4 regions of the Parafrankia sp. BMG5.11 genome follow, and region 1 is predicted to be linked to each of the others. Evidence: riboswitches for the same ligand, from Rfam matches in the RefSeq annotation. Region 1 holds a riboswitch; each other region holds the start of a gene.
The links. A riboswitch is a leader RNA that binds a small molecule or an ion and turns the genes downstream of it on or off. The one in region 1 is predicted to bind cyclic di-AMP.
Positions count from the first base shown of each region.

Region 1 (4,022 bases):
CGTCATCCGGGACGAGCACGCGCGGACGGTGCGGGAGGTGCTGGCCGTCACCGGGCAGGCCGGCCTGCTCGAGACCGCGCCGGTGCTGCGCCACACGCTGCTGGTCCGGGACGCCTACCTGGCCCCGCTGCACGCGTTGCAGGTCTCCCTGCTGGCCCGCACCAGGGCGGCCGGTGACACCGCCGACCCTCAGCTTCGCCGCGGCCTGCTGCTGACCATCAACGGAATAGCCGCCGGCCTCCGCAACACGGGCTGATCGTCAGAGCGCGGGCGCAGGGCCGGGCGGGTGGTGGGTCAGGGGCTGGGCTCCGGTTCGGCGGTCACCGGGTGGGCGGCCTGCTGGTTCCCAGCCTGTGGGGTCGCGGCCGGTGGGGTGGCAACCTGCTGGGTCCCTTCCTGCGGGGTGGCGGCCTGCCCGGGAGCGGGGGTGGTCAGGAGACGGGACCGGGTCTGGTCCGCGGTGCGCCGGGCCCAGGTGCCCGTCGTCGCGAACCCCAGGGCGAGGACGGCGGCGCAGGCCGCGACCACCGCCCACCAGGCGGCCGTGCTGGTGGGGTCGATCCCGACTCCCGGGCCGTCGCCGACGGCCCCGACCGTCGCGGTCGCTGCCGCGACGGAGCCGATCACGGCCACGCCCAGCGACTGGCCGACCTGGCGGCTCGTCGAGGCGACCGCCGCCGCGACCCCGGCCTGCGCGAGCGGCATCCCGGAGACCGCAGTGTTGGTGATCGGCGCGTTCACCAGGCCGAAGCCCGTCCCGAAGAGGACGTAGGCGACCATCAGGGTGGTGACGGAGGTCTGTGGGGACAGGCCCGTCATCGCCGCGCTGCCGGCGGTCAGGGTGACACCCGCGGCGAGCAGCGACGGACGCGGGCCGAAGCGGCCCACCGCCCGGCCGGACAGGGGCGCGACCACCAGGGTGGCCAGCGCCATCGGCAGGGTCAGCAGGCCGGCGTGCAGCGCCGAGTAGCCACGGACGTCCTGCAGATAGATCGTGTTGAGAAAGAGGAAGCCGGCGAGGGCGCCGAACGCGCACACCGCGATCGCCGTCGCGCCGGAGAAGGGCGCGCTGCGGAAGAAGCGGACGTCCAGCAACGGCTCGGTGCGCCGCGACTCGTAGCCGACCAGCAGCGCCGCCGCGGCGACCGCCGCCGCGAACAGGACGAGCGTTTCGGTGGACGTCCAGCCGGCCGCGGGCGCCTCGATGATCGAGTAGGTGAGGGTCGAGAGGACGGCGATCACAAGGAGCTGTCCGACGGGGTCCAGGCGGCGTGGGCTCGGCGCGCGGGACTCGGGGACGAAGCGGTGCGTGAGCACCAGCGCGGCGAGCCCGATCGGGATGTTGATCCAGAAGATCGCCCGCCAGCTCACCGTCTCGACGAGGATGCCGCCGAGCACCGGGCCGAGTGCCATGCTGATCCCGATCACCGCGCCCCAGAGACCGATGGCGCGGGCCCGTTCCCGCGGGTCGGTGAACGTGTTGGTGATGATGGACATCGCAACCGGGTTCAGCATCGAGCCGCCGACGGCCTGCACCATTCGGAAGGCCACCAGCCAGCCGAGCCCGGGCGCGAGGCTGCACAGCAGCGAGCCTGCGGTGAACAGGGCCAGTCCGGTCTGGAAGATCCGGCGGCGGCCGAGCCGGTCGCCGGTGGAACCACCGAGCATGAGCAGGCTGGCCAGGACGAGGGTGTAGCTGTCGATCGTCCATTGCAGGCCCGCGGGCGACGCACCCAGATCCCGGCGCAGTGCGGGCAGGGCCACGTTCACGATGGTGCCGTCCAGCCCCACGATCAGCAGACTCATGCAGCAGATCGCGAGAACGGCGAACCTGCGGCGGCTGGTCGGCTCGGCCATCGACAACCCACCTCTCCGGCCGCCGCCAACTCGGCCGCAGGTGCGCGGGCGGACGACTGTTCAGCGTACGGCAGGTCTCTTTTCCTCGCGCTCGCGCTCGTGCTTCCTCGCGCTCGTGCGACGCGGCCGGTGGTACCGAAACGCCGGTGGCCCGGGTGTCGACACTGACACCCGGGCCACCGATCGCGTTCCACGGACCATCTGTCACGCTCAGCCAGGGCTCAGCCAGGCTGGTCCGTCACCTGTCTGCTCCATTCGACGGCCGCGTCAGATTCATTCGACGGGCCGCGTCAGAGCCTGGGGGCTGGGGGCTGGGTCAGAGCTTGGGGCCCCAGCAGCTCTTCGAGGCGTACCACGGGCTGGTTCCCTGCTGCGCGTACAGGATGTGCGCGCGCTTCCACTGCTCGGCGGCGCTTGCGTTCTGCGGGAGACCCTGACCACCGACGCCGCGCCAGGTGCTCGGCAGGAACTGGAACAGGCCGCCCGCGCCGATCTCGTTGACCACGCGGGGGTTACCGCCGGACTCGCAGGGCACAACCGCGCTCAGGAAGCGGTGTGCGTCCGGCCGACCCGCGGCGCTGGCGGGCTGTGACATCGCGATTCCGCCGCCGATCGTGGCGGCGAGGAGCGGTGCGACAAGCAGCGCACGGCCGCGGCGGATGGAACGACTGGTCTTACGAGCACGCGAAGCCATAACGGACAAAGTGATGCCCCTCCCCACGCCTGCGAAGTTAGCTGTCGGGTTCGGGCTGGGATTTACCCGGTCGCGCTACGCGACTTCACCCCGAGGACGTCTGTGATCGACGCCCGAAGGTTGGTTCCCCCGCTCCCGCCCTGAGGTTTGTTGTTCACCGGGCGGGGCAGGATTCGGCGTGTCGCCCGGTGCGCGCTTTCCTGAACGAAAGCACGGCGCAGACGTTACACACAACGGACCAACAATTGCCAAGGCTCTGTGGCGAGCACCACATGGCCCATCGAAACCTTGAAGATTCTCCGTAGACGGCGTATCACGCGCGCAGGCGCGTTCCTCTTTAACGGACCGTCCCATCACCGTGACCGCCCCGCCACGATGGCCGAGAGCGGTGACACGGAGAGTGGGTGACGTGCTCACCTCGGCGCAGGAATTCGACCCGTGAACCGGGAAGAAGTTGCGCGAGCATCAAGTTGGAAATGGTCCCGGCGTTCGTCCGGGCACCACCCAGACCTGTTGACAGGCCCCTGATGCGGACGAGTCGTAATTTCGTCCGTTCCGGGTCAGATTTCCGGAGTCGGCAGCGCAACCTCCGGAGCCGGCAGAGGCACGACCCCGTGGTGCGCGGTCAGGCCCCCGTCGGCGACCAGCGTCGTTCCGGTGATGTAGGACGACTCGGCGGAGGCCAGGAACCAGACGGCCGAGGCCAGCTCGCCCGGCTGCCCCCAGCGCCCCATCGGAATGCGGCGGCTCACCGCCGCGGTGGACGCCGGGTCGGTGCGGTGGCGCGCGGTCAGCGCCGTCTCGGTCAGGCCGGGGGCGACGGCGTTGATCCGGATGTTCTGGGCGGCGTGGTCGAGCGCCGCGGCCCGCACCATGTTGATCACAGCCGCCTTGGACGCGTTGTACGCCCAGTTCCCCGGTTCGCTCTGCAACCCGCCGCTGGAGGCGGTCACGACGATTGAGCCGCCACCGCCCGCCCGGAGCGCGGGGACCACCGAACGGATCCCGATCGCGACGCCCCGCACGTTGACGGCGAGGATCCGGTCCAGCCGGTCGATCGCGCCCGGGGCCTCCCACGGCAGCGTCGTGCCGATCCCGGCGTTGAGCACCGCGACGTCCAGCCGCCCGAAGCTCGCGAGCGCCAGCTCCGCCATGGCGGCCCCGGTCTCCTCGACCGAGACGTCCCCGACCATCGGGACGATCCGCGGCTCCGGCCCGCCCGCCGGCCGGGAGTCCGCCCCCGTCACGGCACCGGCATCCGCCGCGGTCCGGGGATCCGCCGGGGCCACGGCGGGCCGCGGGGCGCGCGACTGTGCTCGGGTCAGCGCCGCCAGGCCGACCTCGTCGACGTCCACGGCGACCACGCCGAACCCCCGCGCGGCGAACAGCTCCGCGCACGCCCGCCCGATCCCGGATGCCGCTCCCGTGATGACGACCGCCGAGGTGACCACACGTCCTCCACGAGCTCCGA
Region 1 covers NZ_SJXI01000017.1:23,702-27,723, reverse strand. Annotated here, with positions in the region: gene ppc (phosphoenolpyruvate carboxylase) at 1-256, shown strand, start outside; gene E0504_RS13335 (MFS transporter) at 295-1,857, opposite strand; gene E0504_RS13330 (transglycosylase family protein) at 2,174-2,551, opposite strand; cyclic di-AMP (ydaO/yuaA leader) riboswitch at 2,564-2,740, opposite strand; gene E0504_RS13325 (SDR family NAD(P)-dependent oxidoreductase) at 3,112-4,002, opposite strand.

Region 2 (4,022 bases), on a different contig from region 1:
CGAAGCGGTGCAGTGGCACTCCTCCAGCCGTGGTCGCGACGATGAGGAACCCACCCCATCATGATCTTTGGTGTTCTCGCGGTGTACGCGGCCCTCGTCGCCTACGGTCTGCCCTACGCCCTCCGCGCTGCTTCCTGGACGTCCCGTGCGCCGCGGCTCGCCGTCGCCATGTGGCTGGCCGCGATGATCTCCGTGGTCTCCGTGGCGGTACTGGCCGCAACGCTCCTGTTCATACCGCTGCACGCGATCGGGGACACGCTGGTTCTGCTTGTCCAGTGGTGCGGTTGGACCAACCACAACCTGACGATCTCCATCCACTGGACGACTCCACGAGTTGCCGGCGTCGTCCTGAGCACCGCTGCGGCGCTCCGCCTCCTTCATGTCGCCGTCGCCGTCACCATCACCGGCCGTCGATCGCGCGTCCGTCATCGGCATGACGTCCGATTGCTCGGGCGCTTTCATCCCACACTTCGGATCTACATACTGGATCATGCTGATCGCAGTGCGTTCTGCCTACCGGGCCGGAGCGGGGGCGTCGTCGTCACCGAAGGCGCGCTGCAAGCGTTGCATCCCACCGAACTCGACGCCGTCATCGCGCATGAACGCGCCCATCTCGCAGGCAGACACCACCTCATCCTCACGACGGCAGCCGTGCTGGCCGGAGCCTTCCCAGCCGTGCCGCTCTTCGGGACAGGACAGGAGGAGCTACGCCGACTCGTCGAACTCACCGCTGACGACAGCGCGGCCCGGCGCAGCGCTCCCCACGTCGTCGCCGAAGCAGTGCTACGGCTCGCGGCTCCCCCAGCATCCGTGCTGGGCATGGCGAACACCGGCGTACGGCAACGGGTACTGCGTCTCTTGACCGCGGAGCCGCCCCTGTCCCGTCCCGCCGTCGTGGCTCGCAGCCTCATCGTCGCCGTGCTGCTCCTCCTGCCACTCGTTATGACCACGGTTCCCGCCCTCAATGAGCTCGGATATCACTGCGTCTGATCGTCTCGCTGCGACCGCCTGCAGCACCATGGCCTTCACAGCGGCGTGGGAGTCAGACCAGACCGGCTGGCCTACTAGGGGATCGGTTGCAACGACCACCGGCACCTCGCCGCCGAAAGCCGCCCGGGCCACGATGGCCAGTGGAACCGGCTCAGGTCACCCGACCGACCGAGTAGGAGTCCGCCCAGATGGTCTGGAGCTTCACCACGTCACCGGTCTTCGGCGCGACCCACATCTTCCCGCCACCGGCGTAGATCCCCATGTGGTAGATCGCGCCGGGCTGGCCGAAGAAGATGAGATCGCCTGGCTGTTCGGAGCCCTGAGCGATCCTGGTTGTCGCCGCGTACTGCTGGTCGGTGGTCCGGGGAAGTGTCTTGCCGAGCTGCTTGTAGATGTACTGCACCAGGCCGGAGCAGTCGAAGCTGTACGGCCCGGTCGCCCCGTAGACGTAGGGCTTACCGGCTTGCCGCGACGCCAGGTATACGGCTTTCTCCCCGAGCGTGTTGGCCGGGATGCTGACGTCGACCGCCGGAGTCTCGACGTTCACGGCATTGCTGGTGCCCTGCACAGATACCGGCGGCGGGGCCGGGCGTACGCGCAGCGTCGCCTCGTTCTCCGAGCGGGCGGACTGGAGGGCGTCCGTTCCATCGAAGATCACCGTGACGTTCGTGGTGATGAGGACGCGGGCCGTGTAGGAGGCGAAGCCACGCTCGTCGGTGGTCAGGTGCAGGAAGGTCGCCCAGCCGGTGGGTAGCTTGACCTGTACCTTGATGAGCTGGTCCGCCAGCGGGGCGTGGGTCTCCTCGTTGAACAGCGAGAAGCCGACATTGACAGGCTCGTCCGCGTTGACAGTCACGTCGGGGTTCGTCACGCGCAGACCCACGTCGATCTTGGACGACAGAGTCGGTGCAGAGATGTCCGTCGTGGCATCAAGGACGGTGCGCGACGCGCCCTCTCCCGCGGCACCCTGGACGGGGCCGTCGACTGCCACCCGGGACCCGATCTGGGTCGCGAGCGTCAGTGACGTGGTGTTCGTGCTGTCGTCCAACGCGCCGTCCGAGCTGGGCTCCGGCGCACATCCAGCGAGAGCCATACCGGAGACCACGACAGTGCCAGTGGTCACCGCTGCGACAGCGCGGGCCCGCGCTCTGGCCCGGCTCGACGCTGTGGGGACGGACGGAGCCCGGTGGCGACCGCGTCCCTCCTGTCGGCGTCTTTCTGCATCAAGCTGCGCACTCTGCGCAGACACCATGGTGATCCTTCCCCTACGCCTGCGAGGTGATGCGAGGTGAGCTGTCGGGTTCGGGCTGGGAGCCCGGCCGAACGCCCCGTGCGTATTCGGCTTCACCCCAAGGGCATCGAAGGAGGCGACGCCCGGAGGAACGTGGTTCCCCCGCTCCTGCCCCAGATGCAAGTCGGAGGGGTCACCGGACCAGGGGCAGGATTCGGCGTACGGTCCGATGCTGCAGCAGATGCACACACTACCAACTACAGAGCATAGTAGGTAGCAATCGGAAGATCTCAGAAGATCTTCGACGGACATCCACGCCGCTCCAGCAAGATCTAGGTTCGCCGAGCGGAGTAGACGCGCCTTTGGAGTGCCTTCGATCACCAGATCGCGGTCAGACCGCCACCCAACCAAGCCTCCCCGGGCCCGCGCAGCGAGGATCAGGACAGCAATTCGGCGCACTGCGTCCGGACACCACCCACCCTTCGCGAGGCTCGGCACCTACTACGAGACATAGTTGCCCGGGGTGAGGGGATCTCTCGGTGCTGACCTCTCCACCACCGAAAGACATTGATCATCGAGACTGGTGGCTGTCGGAAGGATTGACGGGACGTCTGTCGGGGCCGCCAAAGCCGCTGCGGCCCGCGGTGTCCGATGAACGGTCGGGTAGTCCGGGTGGATCGTCTTGCCCCGTCGCCTTGCTCGCAGGTCCGAAACGGGCCGTTAAGGCCACCATCTCCGGCAGGACGGTCTCCGGCACCGGCCTGGTGCCATGCCACGAGGGCCGCTCGCGGCCCACACCTGGTCCATGGCCTCGACTTCGAGGTCTCCCAGCCGTTCCGCTGTTCCGGTCGTCAGCTGTCTCGTCGTCAGGTCATTCGCCGCGACCGACGTTCGCGTTCGTCGTGCCGAGTGTCGCGCCTGGGACCCGAGGTGCCCTGGGACACCGGCGCGCGGCCGGTGCCCCAGGGCCCTGCTCGGCTATCCGGTACCGAGCAGGCCCTTCATGGTCTCGACCTCTGTGGTCTGCGTGGACTCGATCGTCCTGGCCAGGGCCACGGCGTCGGGGAACTGTCCGTCCCGCTGTTCGGTGCGTGCCATCGCAATCGCACCCCCGTGGTGCCGGATCATCATCTCCAGGAACATGCGGTCGAAGTTCGGACCAGACGCCGTCTGGAGAGCGGTCAGGTCGCCCTCCGACATCATTCCCATGTCGTCGGTGCCATGACCGCCGGCGCCGGGCATGGCGGTGGGTTCGCCCCACGCTGCAAGCCAGCCGGTCATCGTCTCGATCTCCGGTGCTTGCGCGGTCCCGATCTGCTGGGCCAGCGCGAGCACCGCCGGATCGGCGGCCCGGTCGGGTGCCAGCTCCGCCATCTTCACGGCCTGCTGGTGGTGCGGGATCATCATCTGGGCGAACATCACGTCCGCGTTGTTGTGGGCGCTGTCGCTGGCCTCACTGCTGCTCCCTGCTGTGGCGGACGACGGGCCCGTCGGGGTGTCGTCGCCCCCGCACGCCGCGAGCGTGGCTGTCAGGGCCAGTGCTACGGCGGCGAGTCCAAGGTGGCGTCTTCTTCGCACGAGTCGTCCTCGGTGTCGGATTGCCAACGGATCTGAGGCCGGAGTCGTCGAGCGCGCCGACAGGCGTGCGTGACGTCCGACGCAGGTCCGCTCACAGCCGCCACACGCAGTAGACAGACAGGTCGGTCACGTACCGAGGCGGCGGCGTCTGCGGTGGGTCGCCACGCGTCCCGGTGAAGGCAGAGGCACCGAAGGGGGTGGACATGGCCGCCAGGCCGTGTTG
Region 2 covers NZ_SJXI01000063.1:1,297-5,318, forward strand. Annotated here, with positions in the region: gene E0504_RS36170 (BlaI/MecI/CopY family transcriptional regulator) at 1-64, shown strand, start outside; gene E0504_RS36175 (M56 family metallopeptidase) at 61-990, shown strand; gene E0504_RS36180 (C40 family peptidase) at 1,142-2,038, opposite strand; cyclic di-AMP (ydaO/yuaA leader) riboswitch at 2,273-2,400, opposite strand; gene E0504_RS36185 (DUF305 domain-containing protein) at 3,200-3,799, opposite strand; gene E0504_RS36190 (hypothetical protein) at 3,891-4,022, opposite strand, start outside.
Region 2: linked by a shared signal. The riboswitch ahead of E0504_RS36180 (C40 family peptidase) and the one ahead of E0504_RS13330 (transglycosylase family protein) in region 1 are both predicted to bind cyclic di-AMP.

Region 3 (4,022 bases), on a different contig from region 1:
CGGCCGGTCGATCGGGGTCTGACCAGCCTCGTCCGGTTCACGGCCCGACGGTCACCTGATCCGTTCCTCTCCCTCCCGGGGACGCCTGTCCCCGGGAGTACATCTATGCCCCGCGGAGTCCATGTGTCCCGGGCTGTGGCCCTCGGCCGCACATGGCACTGTTCTCCCCATGGCTCCGCTCTCCCTATGTCTCGACGCCGTGTCTCCTCATTGCTCTTCGGTCGGCCGAGCGTCCGCGGCCGCGGAGGGCGGCACCGGAACCCCCTGAGCGCCGCACGCCCGGGGGACCACATTCCCCGGGAACAATGAGGTACCTGTCGGGACACGCACCGTTTACCCGGGACGGGGCCCCTCGCCCGGTGCCGCCCGACACCCGGTGCCGCCCGATGCCGCCCGGGACGCCCAGTGCCATCCGGGACGCTCAGTGCCATCCGGACACCCAATGACACCCGGGACGCATAGTGCCCAAATAGGCACACAAAGCTATCGTGGGCGCGCGGTGCCCAGCGGAGCACACGGCGCCAACTCGGAACAGAGTGTGCACCCGCTCCTATCCATGCGGAAGCGCACCCTCGATGTGGACGCGAGGCGTCACCCGCCCGGCGAGGCCTCATGAAGATCGTGCGGGCGGTCGGCGCGACATCGGCGCCCATACCAACCCAGGACACTCCGAAGCCCACAGCCCACCACAGGCCCCTCATGGGTTGCGGATCGGGTAAAGCCTGCCGAGACCACGCGCACGACCCATCGGAGTCCACACCGGACGCAGCGTTCGCGTGGGCTCCTATGTGTCTCAGCGGCCCCGATGCGTCCTACCCGACACATGCCGACACATGCGGCCGCGCGCCGAACGCTGCTGCCGCGGTGACCCGAGCGCACCCGTTCGTGCGCCCCGGTGATACCTCTTCCGGCCCGCCCCGAGACGCACGCCGTGGCCGAACCGCGAGCCGCCCCGCCCGTGGGCCCGCGGGACAGCTCGGATTCCCGCCCGAACGGGGCTACTTCGGGGCACGCAGAGAGGCACCAGACAGCCCACGCGATCGCCCGATCACGAGCGAGAGACACACACGGACCCACCTCAGCCAAGATCGATCCGAGGGACGAATGGGACGTACCGACCCGACCCCGAGGGACGCCACCACCCCGCAAGCAGTCACAGAAACACCCCAACAAGTTAACTCATAGTTACAGTTGCGTTTCTCACACATCACGGCATGCGGGCTGGTATCAGCACGACGATATGAATTTTCTAGCTGCTTGATGACGGCCTGGCCGGCCGCGGGTAGCCTTCTCGCATATTCGGCTTGATTGCCGACAGCACGCCCAATGGTAACGATCTTTCACCAGTGTGATCTGTCGGTACGAACCACCCTCCACGACGCGGTCGCCAAGTTAATGAGCGCGCATGCGCGCGCGATACCAGCACCGTGATCAAACCTCAAGCAGCCACCGGACGGTGTGCTCTTTTTCACCCGAGGCATTCAGTGCTTGTCATTCGACCTGACGGCGTGGTTATGGTCTTCGCCGTGCCCGGAGACAGGCCGGGCACCCGACGGGTGGCACGCCGAATCCCTGCCCCCATCCGTTGGAAACAGAAACCCGATGGCAGGAGCGGGGGAACCAATACCCGGTCGCCGATTCTGGGGACCTTGGGGTGAAGCCGCTAACGCCGACGGCACGAGGAGGAAGCTTGTCCTCCGTTGCCGAAGGCACAGGATTTCCGGAGTTCCTGACTTGGCGGCCGGGCTTTTTCCCTGCCCGAACCCGACAGCTCACCTCGCAGGCGTGGGGAAGGAAAACTCACGCATGTCCGACGCACGTACCAGTGGCCGACAACGCCGCAGCAGTACCCGCAGCCGGGCCCGCACTCTCGTCTCCGTCCCCGTCATCGCCGCGGCGGTCGGCGGAACACTCGCCCTGAGCCAGCCGGCCAACGCCGCCACGACCTGGGAAGGTCTACGGCAATGCGAGTCCGGCGGTAACTACACGACGAACACCGGTAACGGCTACTATGGCGCTTACCAGTTCTCGCCAGGCACCTGGCGCAGCCTCGGCTACTCGGGGCTGCCACACACGGCTCCGCCCGCCGTGCAGGACGCAGCGGCACTGCAACTCGCACTCCGTTCCGGGTTCGGCCAGTGGCCGGTCTGCGGGAGCGGAATGGGCTCCGAGCAGCTCCTGCCCGGCGCGTCGTCATCAGGCGCCGGGGTCCAGGCGTCCAGAGCGGCCGAGCGCACCTCGCTGGTCGCCCAGCCCGCAGCCGCGGGCGTCCCGAACCTGACGCGGACATACACCGCGTCGATGGTCAACCAGGTCAGCGACGAAGTCCGCTCCTGGCAGGCCAAGATGACCTCCCTCGGCTACCCCCTCACGGTCGACGGCAGCTACGGACCACGGTCCGCGGCCGCGGCGCGTGACTTCCAGGCCGCACGCGGCCTCGTGGTGGACGGCGTCCTGGGTCCGCAGACCTGGGCGGCCACCTTCGGCTGACGTCTGCCGACCGGCGCACTCGGTCACCAGCCGGGCCGTCTGACGGCCACCGCCGCACGCGGCGCCCGCTCCCCCGCTGGCCTGAACCGACCCACCGCACCCTCCTGACGGCCGCCCCCACGCCGCCGTCCGGTCGCGGTGGCCCCCACGCACCGGTCGAGCCCCCTTCGCAAGGCGTCCTTCCCCCGGACGAGGCATCCCACCCGCGCCCGTCGCGGTGAGCCATCCCTCCATGGACTCAGGCCCTCGAACCGGGCGCCGGCGAATCATCCGTGTTCCAACTCCGCCCAGCCGGTGTGTCTCCGGACATCCCGCCCGCGGCCGACCACGTGCTGTCGCAACCGCGATTCCCCCACCAGCACGAGCTCGGCACTCTGCGTCGCCCCGGTTCGTCCGCGGCGAAGACCCGCCGGCGCCAGGACCGTATGACCCGCCCGCACGGGGCAGACCCCGCCGTGCGGGCGGGGGCCGGTGCGCGGATCGCCCCAACGATCCGCGCGGCACGGGAGGCGGTACGGACTCAGGCGGCAAGCCGGCGTCGAAGTCCCGATGCCGGGGGCCGTGTTCTCATCCGTGATCCACCCGATGATCGGACGAACCCTCCGACAGCCAAGTCGCCGCGGCGCGTGATCCGCCGCCGACTCTGCTAGGTCGAGCCCGCCGCATGATCTCCTCCGGCCCAGGCCGCAGGAGGAGCCGTCCACGCCGGTGATCCCGGCGGGCGGGCGTGTCCCACACAGGCCGGGACACGCCCGCCGCGGACGGCCAGCCCGATCCCGTCGCCCGTGCAGGTCCTCCCTCCGCCGCGCCCCGTGCCCCCGGGCCCACAACCCCATCAACCTACATATAGTCATGTTAGATATACAAAACGTAATTATCTAGGAAAAAACTACAAACGAACGACAAAAATACTTTCGAGGAGCCGTCCAGACGCGACGGCACGCGGCCCGACCCACCCCGGCGGACGGCCGTCCGCGGCCTGGCGGTAACGTCATCCGGATCAGTGCGTCTCGTCACAATCGGCTACGTCACTCGTCAATCAGCCCATTCGGGTAGCTCCGATGTGGTCCTTTCGCATCCCCCACTAGCCGCCCGAATTTGCGCCGTCTAGCTAGATCTCGCTACAGTTCCGCCCACTCGCCTCCCCGGGCGAGGTCATGCGGACGGACGCCGAGTCCTGCCCCCGTCCCCATGGCCGGAACGAGCACGGACAACATCGGGCAGGAGCGGGGGACCCACCATCCGGACGCCCCCCCGGCGTCCTAGGGGTTAAGCCGGCGAAACGTGCGGCCGGGAGCACACCGATCCGCGAGGACGGGCTCCGGGCCAGCGGCGCCGACCGGGCAACTTCCAGCCCGAACCCGACAGCTCACCCCGTAGGCGACGGGAAGGACTCTGATGCGATCGCATGATCGTGTTCCCGCCCGTTCCAATGGCCGTGGCGGAAGGCACCGAGCGACCCAGGGACCGTCCACCGCGACTCGGGTCCTGCGCACCACCGGCGCCGTGACGGCGCTGGTCGGCACCGGGCT
Region 3 covers NZ_SJXI01000003.1:164,491-168,512, forward strand. Annotated here, with positions in the region: gene fbaA (class II fructose-bisphosphate aldolase) at 1-22, shown strand, start outside; cyclic di-AMP (ydaO/yuaA leader) riboswitch at 1,553-1,800, shown strand; gene E0504_RS04140 (transglycosylase family protein) at 1,807-2,490, shown strand; gene E0504_RS04145 (transglycosylase family protein) at 3,889-4,022, shown strand, end outside.
Region 3: linked by a shared signal. The riboswitch ahead of E0504_RS04140 (transglycosylase family protein) and the one ahead of E0504_RS13330 (transglycosylase family protein) in region 1 are both predicted to bind cyclic di-AMP.

Region 4 (4,022 bases), on a different contig from region 1:
CGGCGATCGCCCGCGAGATCGACGCCGTGCTCGTCGCGGACATCTCCCACATCGCCGGGCTGATCGCCGGCGGCGCCCACCCATCGCCGGTCGGGCACGCTCCGGTCATCACGACGACCACGCACAAGACGCTGCGCGGCCCGCGCGGCGCCATGATCATGTCGGACGCCGCGCACGCGACGGCACTCGACAAGGCCGTTTTCCCGGGCCTTCAGGGCGGCCCGCACAACCACACCACCGCCGCCGTCGCGGTCGCCCTGCGGGAGGCCGCGACACCAGATTTCCGGGAGTACGCGCACCGGGTCGTCGCGAATGCGAAGGCGCTCGCCGAGGCGCTTTCCGGACGCGGTTTCGATCTCATCACCGGCGGCACCGACAACCATCTCATCCTCATTGACCTGACGAGTCGCGGAGTCGCCGGGAAGCCGGCGGCGAAGGCACTCGACCGGGCCGGGATCGAGCTGAACTACAACACGGTGCCGTTCGACCCGCGCAAGCCGTTCGACCCGTCCGGGGTGCGCCTGGGAACCGCCGCGATCACGACCCGCGGGCTGCGTCCGGAGCAGATGCCCACCCTCGCCGCCTGGATCGACGAGGCCGTCAAGGCCGCCGGCGACGCGGACGAGGCGACCATCGAGCGGATCGCGGGCGAGGTCAGGGACCTGATGTCGGCCTACCCGATGCCCGGCTGGGTCTGACCGACCCAGCGGGGAACCTCCAGCCGGCCGGCCCAACGGCACCGCTGACTCCCCCTCACCCTCGGCCCGGGCGCGCACGAAGGCGCCCGGGCCGAGGCATGCCCGGCCCAGCTCCCCCGCAGCCCCGGTCGCCGTCCGCGCCGGGTGTGGCGACGTCCGGGCGGATGCCCGCGCCGCAGCGTCGCCGGTTACTGCCCGGAGTGTCTCGATCTCGATTCTGTGTACGCATCGTGACCAGGATGCGCCGTCGGTACAAGAAAATTAGTACTTGCGATTACCCTTAGTAGTTCGTTACGGTGTCCTGGCTCGCAGCAAGCGACGGGCCGTACGCCGAGTTCTGCCCTAGGCCCGTCGTCCCCTCCTAGCGATCAGCAGGGCAGAAGCGGGGGAACCACGTTCCTCCGGACGGCCACCCGCGCACGGGCGGCCGTCCTCGGGGTGAAGTCGACCGCGCCGCAGATGCGGTAAAGGCCGACCGGGCTTCCCGGCCCGAACCCGACAGCTAACCTCGCAGGCGTACGGGAAGGATCGTCGTGTACGCACGCATGTCTGGATCACCCAGGCGGGCCTTTCACCCGTCCCTCGGGCAGCCGCCGCGACCGCACAGTGCCCGCATCCCGGGGTTGACGCAGGAAATCTAGACCCACCAGGTCCGGAATACTTTTACGCCGACAGAACGCCGGCGCACTGAGCCATGCTTCCCTCGCCGGGCGAATCGTTGCCGTAACTTTTTGATCCGTGTACGGATCAATTTCCCATCCGGACATTCAGAAGCTCTGTTCTTCATAGCAGAAACGAGATTCTTAGATGTCGCATGGAAAGCACCGCAGGTCCAGCCGTCCGAACACCTCCGGACGGGGACCCGGGCGAGGCCGCGCCGCCGTGGTCACCGCGGCGAGCGTCATCGGCGCGTCGGCGGGCCTGATGTTCACCGCGGGCCCGGCGAGCGCGGCCACCGCCTCCGACGTCACCATCGCGCAGGCGGCGCAGAACGCGGGCCTGCCGTCCTGCCGCGGGATTCCGCTGAGCACCTGGGTCGCGGTGGCGCTGGCCGAGTCGGGCGGCAACACAACGGCCCACGCGACGGTCGGTGAGGACTCCCGCGGCCTCTGGCAGATCAACATGCGCGCGCACTCGAGCTGGGTCGGTAGCCGCAACCTCTACGACCCGAACGTCAACGCCTGGGCCGCACGGCAGGTATGCGCCAGCCAGGGCATCGGTGCCTGGAGCGCCTACAAGAACGGCATGCACGTGAAGTACCTGGCCCGCGGCGCCGCGGCGGCGGCCGCGGTGGGCAGCGGCACCGGCGCCCGGACGATCTCGGCCGTCACGCCGGCCGCACCGGCCGCGACGGCACCGGCGCCCGCCAGCTCGGGCTACATGCGGCTCGGGGTCGAGGGCGTCCGCTGGGACGTGGCGCTGGTGCAGAAGCGGCTCGCCGCCATCGGCTACCCGATCACCATCGACGGCCGGTTCGGTCCGCAGACCAACCACATGGTCGTCGACTTCCAGAAGAAGAACGGCCTCGTCCCGGACGGCGTCGTGGGCCCGCTCACCCACGACAGGCTGTTCGCCTGATCCAGGGGCGGCGCGCGGCCGTCGAGCCGTCCACGTCGCGGCCCGGGCACGCCGGTGCCGGGCCGCGACGGGGCGGCGACCGGGCGGCGTGGCCAAGCCCGTGGCCGGGCGGGGGTGGCGCGCCCGACACGGCCGACCTGCCGCTTCAGTGGACCGCCGGGCCGGATCCGGGCAGGCTCGGAGTTCTGGCCCGCCAGGCAGGACGCGACCAGGGCCGCCCGTCCACGAGGCAGGAGCGATTTTTGTGCTGACCAGGATCGACCATGTCGGAATCGCCGTGGCCTCGCTGGAGGAGGCCATCCCTCGTTACGAGGCGGCGTTCGGCCTGAAGGTCGCGCATCAGGAGACGAACGAGGCGCAGGGCGTGCGCGAGGCGATGCTGCTGGTGCACCACGGCGACACGGGCGGCTCCTACGTCCAGCTACTCGAGCCGGTGCGCCCGGACACCCCGGTCGGGAAGTTCCTGGCGAAGAAGGGCCCCGGCATCCACCACATCGCCTACGGCGTGGCGGACATCGACGCGGCGCTGGCGGCGCTCACCGTCACCGGGTTCGACCTGGTCAACAAGACGCCGGTGCACGGGACATCCGGAAGCCGGATCGCGTTCATGCACCCGAAGGGCCTCGGCGGGGTGCTCACCGAGCTGGTCGAGGCGGCCGAGGGCCACTGACCTCCGGCGTGACCAGCGCGGCCGGGCCCGGGGGCTGACCCGGGCCCGGCCGCGGCGGCGGTCCCACCCGCCGGCGGTCCCACCGGCACTGCGTCGCTGGTCAGCGGCGGCTCTCGGCGGCGGTCCACTTGCTGGTCGGGATCGGGTCGAGCGGCACGACCGACGTGCCGTCCCAGCGGAACCGCACGCTCGCCGCGCCCGCGCTCGGGCAGCACATCGGGTCCGCCGGGCGGTACAGGTCGTACTGCAGCGCCACCACCTCGCTGGTCGACCACACCCACCGCACGCCCGCGCTCGCGACGGCGTCCGTCCCGACGAACCGGCCGCGGTGGAAGAAGAAGGCCTGCTGCGGATGGCCGTCCACCGAGGTGGACAGCCGCCCGACGATCACGCTGAGATCGTGGGTGGGCTCGTAGCCGTCCGTGGTGATCGGTGTGTAACCACGGCCGCGGACAAGGCCCGACGCCTCCGCCAGGCTCAACGAACCGGCCACGACGGCCGAGCTGCCAGGGCCTGACGGGCTGGCCACGGCACCTGAGCTGGCCACAGCACCCGGGCTGCGCGCGGCGCCCGGTGTGGCGGCCGGGGGTGACTGCACCGCGGTCGGCGCGGCGGACACCGCAGACGCCGCCCCGCTCAAGATGACCGCGGCGGCCAGTACGGAGATGAACACGACTCGACGCATGGCGACCGCCCCCTTGGGCCTCGTATCTGCCGACCGGCCGACCGTAGGCGCACTTCGGGCTCGCCGCCCGCTCAGGGAGTGGAATGCGCGGTTTCGGAGCAGGTCACCCGGGGGGTACGGGAGTGGGCGATCAGGTACGGGCGAGGAGCATCAGGATCATTCCACCCGACATGATCAGTCGGGATCCGCGCGGGACGACCGGTTCCGGAAAGATCCGGATCAGCCGGGCGGCCAGCTCACGGACGCGCGGGCGCGCCGGCGGCGGCGCGGCGAACCGGCGCGCCGACGGGCCGGCCAGCGCCGCCAGGCACGCCCCGCCGAAGATGACGACACACCAGGCGCCGATCGCCCCGTCGGTGCGCAGCGGCCAGCCGGCGACGCAGGCCGCCCC
Region 4 covers NZ_SJXI01000062.1:118,597-122,618, reverse strand. Annotated here, with positions in the region: gene glyA (serine hydroxymethyltransferase) at 1-698, shown strand, start outside; cyclic di-AMP (ydaO/yuaA leader) riboswitch at 1,017-1,230, shown strand; gene E0504_RS35995 (peptidoglycan-binding protein) at 1,506-2,276, shown strand; gene mce (methylmalonyl-CoA epimerase) at 2,521-2,946, shown strand; gene E0504_RS35985 (LppP/LprE family lipoprotein) at 3,047-3,631, opposite strand; gene E0504_RS35980 (DUF5134 domain-containing protein) at 3,762-4,022, opposite strand, start outside.
Region 4: linked by a shared signal. The riboswitch ahead of E0504_RS35995 (peptidoglycan-binding protein) and the one ahead of E0504_RS13330 (transglycosylase family protein) in region 1 are both predicted to bind cyclic di-AMP.